2 regions of the Streptomyces azureus genome follow, and region 1 is predicted to be linked to the other one. Evidence: riboswitches for the same ligand, from Rfam matches in the RefSeq annotation. Region 1 holds a riboswitch; the other holds the start of a gene.
The links. Region 1 has a riboswitch for glycine ahead of gcvT (glycine cleavage system aminomethyltransferase GcvT). Riboswitches for the same ligand answer to the same signal wherever they lie in the genome.
Positions count from the first base shown of each region.

Region 2: another riboswitch for glycine. It lies ahead of gcvP (aminomethyl-transferring glycine dehydrogenase); the one in region 1 lies ahead of gcvT (glycine cleavage system aminomethyltransferase GcvT).

Region 1 is NZ_DF968392.1:48,870-52,958, forward strand. Features, by position in the region: gene glyA (serine hydroxymethyltransferase) at 1-738, opposite strand, end outside; gene gcvH (glycine cleavage system protein GcvH) at 753-1,130, opposite strand; gene gcvT (glycine cleavage system aminomethyltransferase GcvT) at 1,235-2,356, opposite strand; glycine riboswitch at 2,395-2,514, opposite strand; glycine riboswitch at 2,515-2,614, opposite strand; gene AOQ53_RS32560 (AAA family ATPase) at 2,796-3,464, shown strand; gene AOQ53_RS32565 (enhanced serine sensitivity protein SseB) at 3,532-4,089, shown strand, end outside.
Region 2 is NZ_DF968235.1:8,765-12,853, reverse strand. Features, by position in the region: gene gcvP (aminomethyl-transferring glycine dehydrogenase) at 1-1,475, opposite strand, end outside; glycine riboswitch at 1,653-1,748, opposite strand; gene AOQ53_RS10625 (PRC-barrel domain-containing protein) at 1,862-2,236, shown strand; gene AOQ53_RS10620 (DNA polymerase IV) at 2,276-3,679, opposite strand; gene AOQ53_RS10615 (MerR family transcriptional regulator) at 3,813-4,089, opposite strand, start outside.

The DNA of each region.
Region 1 (4,089 bases):
GGCGAGCTCGGCCGTGGAGAGGATCACACCGCCGCGCGGGCCGCCCAGCGTCTTGTGGGTGGTCGTGGTCACCACGTGCGCGTGCGGGACCGGGTTCGGGTGCAGCCCCGCCGCGACCAGACCGGCGAAGTGCGCCATGTCGACCATCAGGTACGCGCCGACCTCGTCCGCGATCCGGCGGAAGGAGGCGAAGTCCAGCTGCCGCGGGTAGGCCGACCAGCCCGCGACGATCAGCTTCGGCTTCGACTCCTTGGCGAGCCGCTCGACCTCGGCCATGTCGACCCGGCCGTCGTCGCCGACGTGGTAGGCGACGACGTCGTAGAGCTTGCCGGAGAAGTTGATCTTCATGCCGTGGGTCAGGTGCCCGCCGTGCGCGAGGTTCAGACCCATGATGGTGTCGCCCGGCTTGAGCAGCGCGAACATCGCGGCGGCGTTGGCCTGGGCGCCCGAGTGCGGCTGCACGTTGGCGTGCTCGGCGCCGAACAGCTCCTTGATGCGGTCGATCGCGATCTGCTCGACCACGTCGACGTGCTCGCAGCCGCCGTAGTAGCGGCGGCCCGGGTAGCCCTCGGCGTACTTGTTGGTGAGGACCGAGCCCTGCGCCTCCATGACCGCGACCGGCGCGAAGTTCTCCGAGGCGATCATCTCGAGCGTGGACTGCTGCCGGTGCAGCTCGGCGTCGACCGCGGCGGCCACGGCCGGGTCGAGCTCGTGCAGGGGTGTGTTCAGGACGGACATACGGCTACGCCTCCTCAGCCGGCGGAGAACGCGGTGTACTCGTCGGCGGAGAGCAGGTCGCCCGGCTCGTCCGTGACCCGCACCTTGAACAGCCAGCCGCCCTCGAAGGGGGCCGAGTTCACCAGCGACGGGTCGTTCACGACGTCCTCGTTGACCTCGGTGACCTCACCGGAGACGGGGGAGTAGAGGTCGGACACCGACTTGGTCGACTCCAGCTCGCCGCAGGTCTCGCCCGCGGACACGGAGTCACCGACCTCGGGGAGCTGGACGAAGACCACGTCGCCGAGCGCGTTGGCCGCGTGCTCCGTGATGCCGACCGTCGCGACGCCGTCCTCGGCGGCCGACAGCCACTCGTGTTCCTTGCTGTAACGCAGCTGCTGGGGGTTGCTCATGGCCTGGATTCTCCTGTACGCGCGGGAGTGCTGTTGACGGGGGGACTACTGGTGAGCTGGAACGAAGGACCACGGGGGCGCCTGCGGCGGCCCCCGGCCAGTGTCTACTTCTGCCGCTTGTAGAACGGCAGCGCCACGACCTCGTACGGCTCGTGACTGCCCCGGATGTCCACGGCCACGCCGGGTGTGCCGGGCGCGGCGTGCGCGGCGTCGACGTACGCCATCGCGATCGGCTTGCCGAGGGTGGGGGAGGGGGCGCCGGAGGTGACCTCGCCGATCACCTCGCCGCCGGCCACGACCGCGTACCCGGCGCGCGGGACCCGGCGGCCCTCGGCGACGAGCCCGACCAGCACGCGGGGCGGGTTCTGCTCGGCGCGGGCGGCGGCCTCCCGCAGGGCCTCGCGGCCCACGAAGTCGCCCTCCTTCTCGAACTTCACCACCCGGCCGAGCCCGGCGTCGAAGGGCGTCAGGGAGGTGCTCAGCTCGTGCCCGTACAGCGGCATGCCCGCCTCCAGACGCAGTGTGTCGCGGCAGGACAGCCCGCAGGGGACCAGACCGGCGCCCTCGCCCGCCTTGGTCAGGGCCTGCCACAGCTCGACCGCGTGCTCCGGCTTCACGAACAGCTCGAAGCCGTCCTCGCCGGTGTAGCCGGTGCGGGCGATCAGCGCCGGGACGCCCGCGACCGTGCCCGGCAGACCGGCGTAGTACTTCAGGCCGTCGAGGTCGGCGTCGGTGAGGGACTTCAGGATCCCCGGGGACTCCGGTCCCTGCACGGCGATCAGCGCGTAGGCGTCCCGGTCGTCACGCACCTCGGCGTCGAAGCCCGCGGAACGTTCCGCCAGGGCGTCCAGGACGACCTGGGCGTTGGAGGCGTTGGCGACGACCATGTACTCGGTCTCCGCGAGCCGGTAGACGATCAGGTCGTCGAGGATGCCGCCGTCGGCCCGGCAGATCATGGTGTAGCGGGCGCGGCCGGGCTTGACGCCGCCGATGTTGCCCACCAGGGCGTGGTCGAGGAGGGCGGCGGCCTGCGGACCGGTGACGGTGATCTCCCCCATGTGGGAGAGGTCGAACAGGCCGGCCTTCGTGCGCACGGCGTTGTGCTCGTCGCGCTCGGAGCCGTAGCGCAGGGGCATGTCCCAGCCGGCGAAGTCGGTCATCGTCGCGCCGAGCGAACGATGCAGGGCATCGAGCGCGGTGTGGCGGAGTTCTCCTGTACTGCTCATCGGTCGGTCGTCTCCAAGGGCATGACGGGCGAGGTCGTTCCTCCCCATCTGTCATCGGAACCTGAGAGGTTCGCCATGACCACACGGTCCTGGCTTGCACCTTGGGTGGAGCCGCACCCCTTGTCCTGGACAGGGGAAGGCCCGCTTTTCAGATGTGCCTCGCCCGCGCGGTAACGGGGCCTGAGAGATTCAAGGGAGGGACTTGCTCCTTCGGCGCCCCAGCGTCAGCGATGCTGGGAACTCTCCCGCGCGGATTCAAACGGCCGGTATGCAGTTGGCGCGCACATCATTGCACGCATCGTCGCGGGGTGGCAGGGGCACCACCCTGTAGCAGGCCTGTTGCAGGAAGAGGACTAAAACCAGAGAGATCGGGCATTACCTTCTCTTTACACTCAGCGGGGATGGGACTCCGTACCTGGCCCCAGGGGAGGACATCACGGTGAACAGGACCACCGCGTACGCCACGACATCGGGCGTCGCGCTGCCCGAGCAGCCGGCCGCTCCGGCACGGGCGGCCTGCGGCCCGCTGCCGGTGCCGGTCGTCCGCGATCTGCGCGAGCGCGCCGGCCGCAGCCCGCACGCGCTGCTCTTCGGCCCCCGCGACCTCGTCGTGGTCACGGGCCTGCCCGGCAGCGGCAAGTCCACGCTGATGCGGCGCACCGTGCCCGGCCGGCGCATCGACTCCCAGGACACCCGCGACCGCTGGGACGGCCGCATGCCGCGCTTCCTGCCGTACGCGGTCTACCGCCCGCTCGTCCGCCTCGCCCACTACGCCGGGCTGCGCCGCGCCCTGCGCGCCGGCGAGGGCGTCGTCGTGCACGACTGCGGCACCCAGGCCTGGGTCCGCCGCTGGCTGGCCCGCGAGGCCCGCCGCCGGGACGGCACCCTGCATCTGCTCATGCTCGACGTCACCCCCGAGGAGGCCCTGGCCGGCCAGCGAGACCGCGGCCGCGGTGTCTCGCGGTACGCCTTCCTGCGCCACCGTGCGGCGACCACCCACCTGCTGCGCGCCGTGGAGCGGGGCGAACTGCCCGCGGGCTGCGGCTCGGCGATCCTCGTCGACCGGGACGCGGCGGACACCCTGCGCCGGATCGGGTTCACGGGCTGACCGCAGGCGGCCGGCGAGACGCTAGCCTTTTGAGCCACAGCAGTGGTTCCAGGCAGGCGGTAGGCAGATGGACTTCCCGGCGGACTTCTCCGCGGACTTCCCGGCGCACACGCAGACCCACCCGCACGGCGGATGGCCAGGCAACGAACTGGAGGAGGTGCTCTCGGCCTCCCTCGGCGCCGGGCCGTCGGCCGGCGGGCGGATCGTCGAGGTGCTCGGCCGGAGTTTCGTCTGGGTCCCCCTGCCGAGCGGCGGCGGCCCGCGGAGCGGTCCCCTCGACCTGCCCGGCATCGAGATCGAGGGCCAGGCGTACGTACCGGTGTTCAGCTCCGAGGAGCAGTTCCGCCAGGTCGTCGGCTCCCACATGTCCTACACCATCGCGCCCGCCGTGGAGTTCGCCCGCGGCCTGCCCCCGCACGCCGGGATAGCCGTCAACCCGGGCGGCGTGGTCGGCATACCGCTCCCGCCGCCCGCCGTGGCCGAGCTGTGCCGGGCCGGCCGGACGCCCCTGGACGGCCCCGCGAGCGGCGGCCGGGTCCGCCTCTTCGAGCCCGACTGGCAGGACGACCCGGTGGACTTCCTCGCCGCCGCCTCCGCCGAGTTCGAGGCGATCGGCGTCGTCGTC
Region 2 (4,089 bases), on a different contig from region 1:
TAGCGCAGCATGGCGGTCTCGGAGCGGTGCTGGTGGAAGACGGGGTGTGTCATGTATTCGTCGGTGCGCAGCAGCGCGTCCGGAAGCCCGTCCTCGGTGGCCGCGTCCAGCGCCTCGATGACACCCTCGACACCGAAGGCGGCCCAGACGGCACGCAGCTGGGCCCGCGTGGTGGTCTCGTCGCAGGCGATCGAGACGTGGTCGGCGTCGACGAGACGGAGGTTGACCCCGTTCTCCCGCGCGGCGGCCACGACGTCGGCGGCCCGGCCCTCGACGCGCACGGTCAGCGTGTCGAAGTAGGAGCCGTGCACGACCTCGACACCGCCGTTCGCGAGCCCGGCGGCGAGAACCGTGGCGTACCGGTGGGTGCGCCGCGCGATGCCCTTCAGGCCCTCCGGCCCGTGGTAGACGGCGTACATGCCGGCCATGACGGCGAGCAGCACCTGCGCGGTGCAGATGTTGCTGGTCGCCTTCTCACGGCGGATGTGCTGCTCACGCGTCTGCAGTGCCAGCCGGTAGGCCTTGTTGCCGTCGGCGTCCACGGACACGCCGACGAGCCGCCCGGGCAGGCTGCGCGCCATCTTCTCCTTGACCGCCATGTAGCCGGCATGCGGACCGCCGAAGCCCATCGGCACACCGAAGCGCTGCGTCGTCCCGACGGCGATGTCCGCGCCGAGCTCACCGGGCGACTTCAGCAGCGTCAGCGCGAGCAGATCGGCGGCGACGGTGACGAGCGCCCCGAGCTCGTGCGCCTGGTCGATGACCGGCTTGATGTCCCGAACGGCTCCGGAGGCGCCCGGGTACTGGATCAGCACGCCATTGATCTCGCGCTCGGCGATCTCGGCGGGGATGCCCTCACCGAGGTCGGCGACGACGACCTCGACGCCGGCCGGCTCTGCCCGGGTCTGGATCACGGCGATGGTCTGCGGCAGCGCGTCCGCATCGACCAGGAACAGGCCCCTCTTGTTCTTGCCGAGCCGCCGCGACAGGGCCATGGCCTCAGCGGCCGCGGTGCCCTCGTCGAGCAGCGAGGCACCGGAGGTGGGCAGTCCGGTGAGGTCGGCGACCATGGTCTGGAAGTTGAGCAGCGCCTCGAGCCGTCCCTGCGAGATCTCCGGCTGGTACGGCGTGTAGGCCGTGTACCAGGCCGGGTTCTCCATGACGTTGCGCATGATGACCGGCGGCGTGAACGTGCCGTAGTACCCGAGCCCGATCATGGAGCCGAGGACCTGGTTGCGGTCGGCGAGGGAGCGCAGCTCGGCGATCACCTCGGCCTCGCTGCGGGCGCCCGGCAGGTCCAGCGCCTCGGCGCTCTTGATCACGGCCGGGACCGCGGCGGCCGTGAGCTCGTCCAGCGAGCCGTAGCCGACCTGCGCGAGCATCTTGGCGCGGGCCTCGTGGTCGGGGCCGATGTGGCGCTGCTCGAAGGGAACTGCCTCTTCGAGCTCGGAGAGCGGAATGCGATGGGCGGTCATTTGCGGAGGCCTCCTGGTCTGACACGACCTTCGAGGGGCACCACGGCACGGGTACCCGAACGGCCTCCCCCTCTGTCATCTCGACCTGAGAGCTTCACCGGATCGCCCGAAGGCCTCCGGCTTTCACCGTCGGTGAGAGCGGAAGCCGTCGACACCCGCCCTGCTTTCCAGAGTGACCTCGTCCGTGCGGTACGTGAGCCTGAGAGATTCCGGGGAGGATTTGCTCCTTCGGCGCCTCCGATGGTGTCTGGAGGACTCTCCCGCACGGGGTCAGCAGCCGCTGCCAGCGTACCAGCGCGGTCAACGCACGAACCTTCGAGTGGCCGCTTCTCCGATTGTGCCGTTTTGTAGTGCTTACGGATGAGTTGCGACCATGTGGAGGGCCCGTGCGAACCGATATCGATCCGCGCAACCTGATCGGCCGCAAGGCGTTCGACCGCAACGGAACCAGGATCGGCACGATCGACGAGGTCTACCTCGACGACGCCACCGGCGAGCCGGAGTGGGCGGCCATACGGACCGGCCTGTTCAGCAGGGACGCTTTCGTCCCACTCGAGCCGAGTGAACTGATTGACGGCGCCCTCCACGTGCCCTTCGACCGCGCCCTGATCAAAGACGCCCCCGACTTCGGCGTGGGCCGCCACCTCTCCCCGGAACAGGAACTCCAGCTCTACCACCACTACGGCCTGGACGTCGCCGCACCTCCCCCGCTCGCGGACCACGACTACGGCAAACTGGCAGGCACGGACGAGACGGCCTGAAGCCCCGGCAAGCCGTCCAACTGCCAGCCGTCCAGGCGTCTAAGGGGCAGTGGACCGCAGCCCCACAGCTCCGGACGCGCCCTCCGGCCCGCCGCTGTCCTCCGGTCTCGATAACACCAGCGGCAACGGATCCGCCGGTTCCAGATCCGGATCGTCGACCCGGAAGGTGCGCACCCGCCCGGGCTCCGAGCCGGGCGTCTCGAACCGCACGGTGACCCGCCCCAGACCGCTGCCCTGCACCCACCCGTGCCCGAACGCGGCGTGCCGTACGTCGTGCCCGGCCGGCCACAGCCGCTCGGCGAGCGCCGGCTGCTCCTCGGCCGGCGCCACGGCAGGCTCCTCGACCGGCCCCTGCCCCGGCGTCCGCTCCCCCGCCGCCTGCGCGAAGAGATCCTCCTGCGTGTAGTCGGCGAGCCCGCTGACGCCCACCCCGAGCAGCCGCACACCGCCCGTCGTGTCGACCGAGTCGAGCAACCGGGCCGCCGCCTCGCGGATCACCCCGGGATCGTCCGTCGGCCCGCGCAGCGTCTCGGACCGGGTGAGCGTCGAGAAGTCGTACCGCCGCACCTTCAGCACGATCGTCCGCCCGGACAGGCCGGCCCCGCGCAGCCGCCGCACGCACCGGTCGGCGAGCCGCTGCACCTCGAGGCCGACCCGCACCCGGTCGTGGATGTCCACGTCGTAGGTGTCCTCGACCGACACCGACTTCGCCTCCCGCTCCGCCACCACGGGCCGGTCGTCCCGCGCGAGCGCCATGGCGTAGAGGCCGTGCCCGTGCGACTTTCCCAGCAGCCGGACCATTTCGTCCTCGCCCGCCTCGACGATCTCCTCGATCGTGGTGATCCCGGCCCGCCGCAGGTGGTCGCCCGTCGCCGGCCCGACCCCCGGCAGTGTCCGCACCGACATCGGACCGAGCATCGCCCGCTCGGTCCCCGGCTCGATCACCACCAGCCCGTCGGGCTTGGCCTGCTCCGAGGCGATTTTCGCGAGCATCTTGGAGGCGGCGAGCCCGACCGACCCCGTGAGCCCGGTGACGGCCCGTATGTCCGCGCGCAGCCGCGCCCCGACCAGCCGCGCCGACTGCTCGTCCCAGGCCGCTCCCCCGGCCTCCAGGTCCACGAACGCCTCGTCCAGGCTCAGCGGCTCCACCAGCGGCGACAACGCCCGCAGCAGCTCCATCACCCGCTCGCTGATCGCCTTGTAGAACCCGAAGCGCGGCACGAGATACGCGGCGTTGGGCGCGAGACGCCTGGCCTGCCCCATCGGCATCGCCGAATGCACACCGAAGACCCTGGCCTCGTACGACGCCGTGGCCACGACGCCCCGCGGCCCCAGCCCGCCCACGACCACGGCCTTCCCGCGCAGACTCGGCTTGGACGCCTGCTCCACCGAGGCGAAGAAGGCATCCATGTCGAGATGCAGGATCGTGGGCGCGGTTCTCACATCTCCGATGCTGCCCTACGCCACTGACAACGCCCCGGACAACCGCCCTGACGCCCTGAGGGAAACCTCTTGCAGTCCCGTGCGGAAACGTCCCGCCCGTAACGGCCGCCAGGGCACCGCACCGCCGGGCGGCTCAAACGGCCCGATTCCGCCGCCGCGCCAGCTCGTCCGCCGGGTTGGGCCCGACCAGCGTCTCCCCGGTGTCGACCCGCTCCCCGTGCAGCTGGGACAGCGCGCTCTCGACATCGCGCCACACCACGCCCACGGCGATCCCGAAGACACCCTGGCCCCCTTGCAGCAGGGCATGGACCTCGTCCGGTGAGGTGCACTCGTAGACCGTCGCCCCGTCACTCATCAGCGTCATCCGCTCCAGGTCGCGGAAACCGCGTTCCCTGAGATGCTTGACGGCC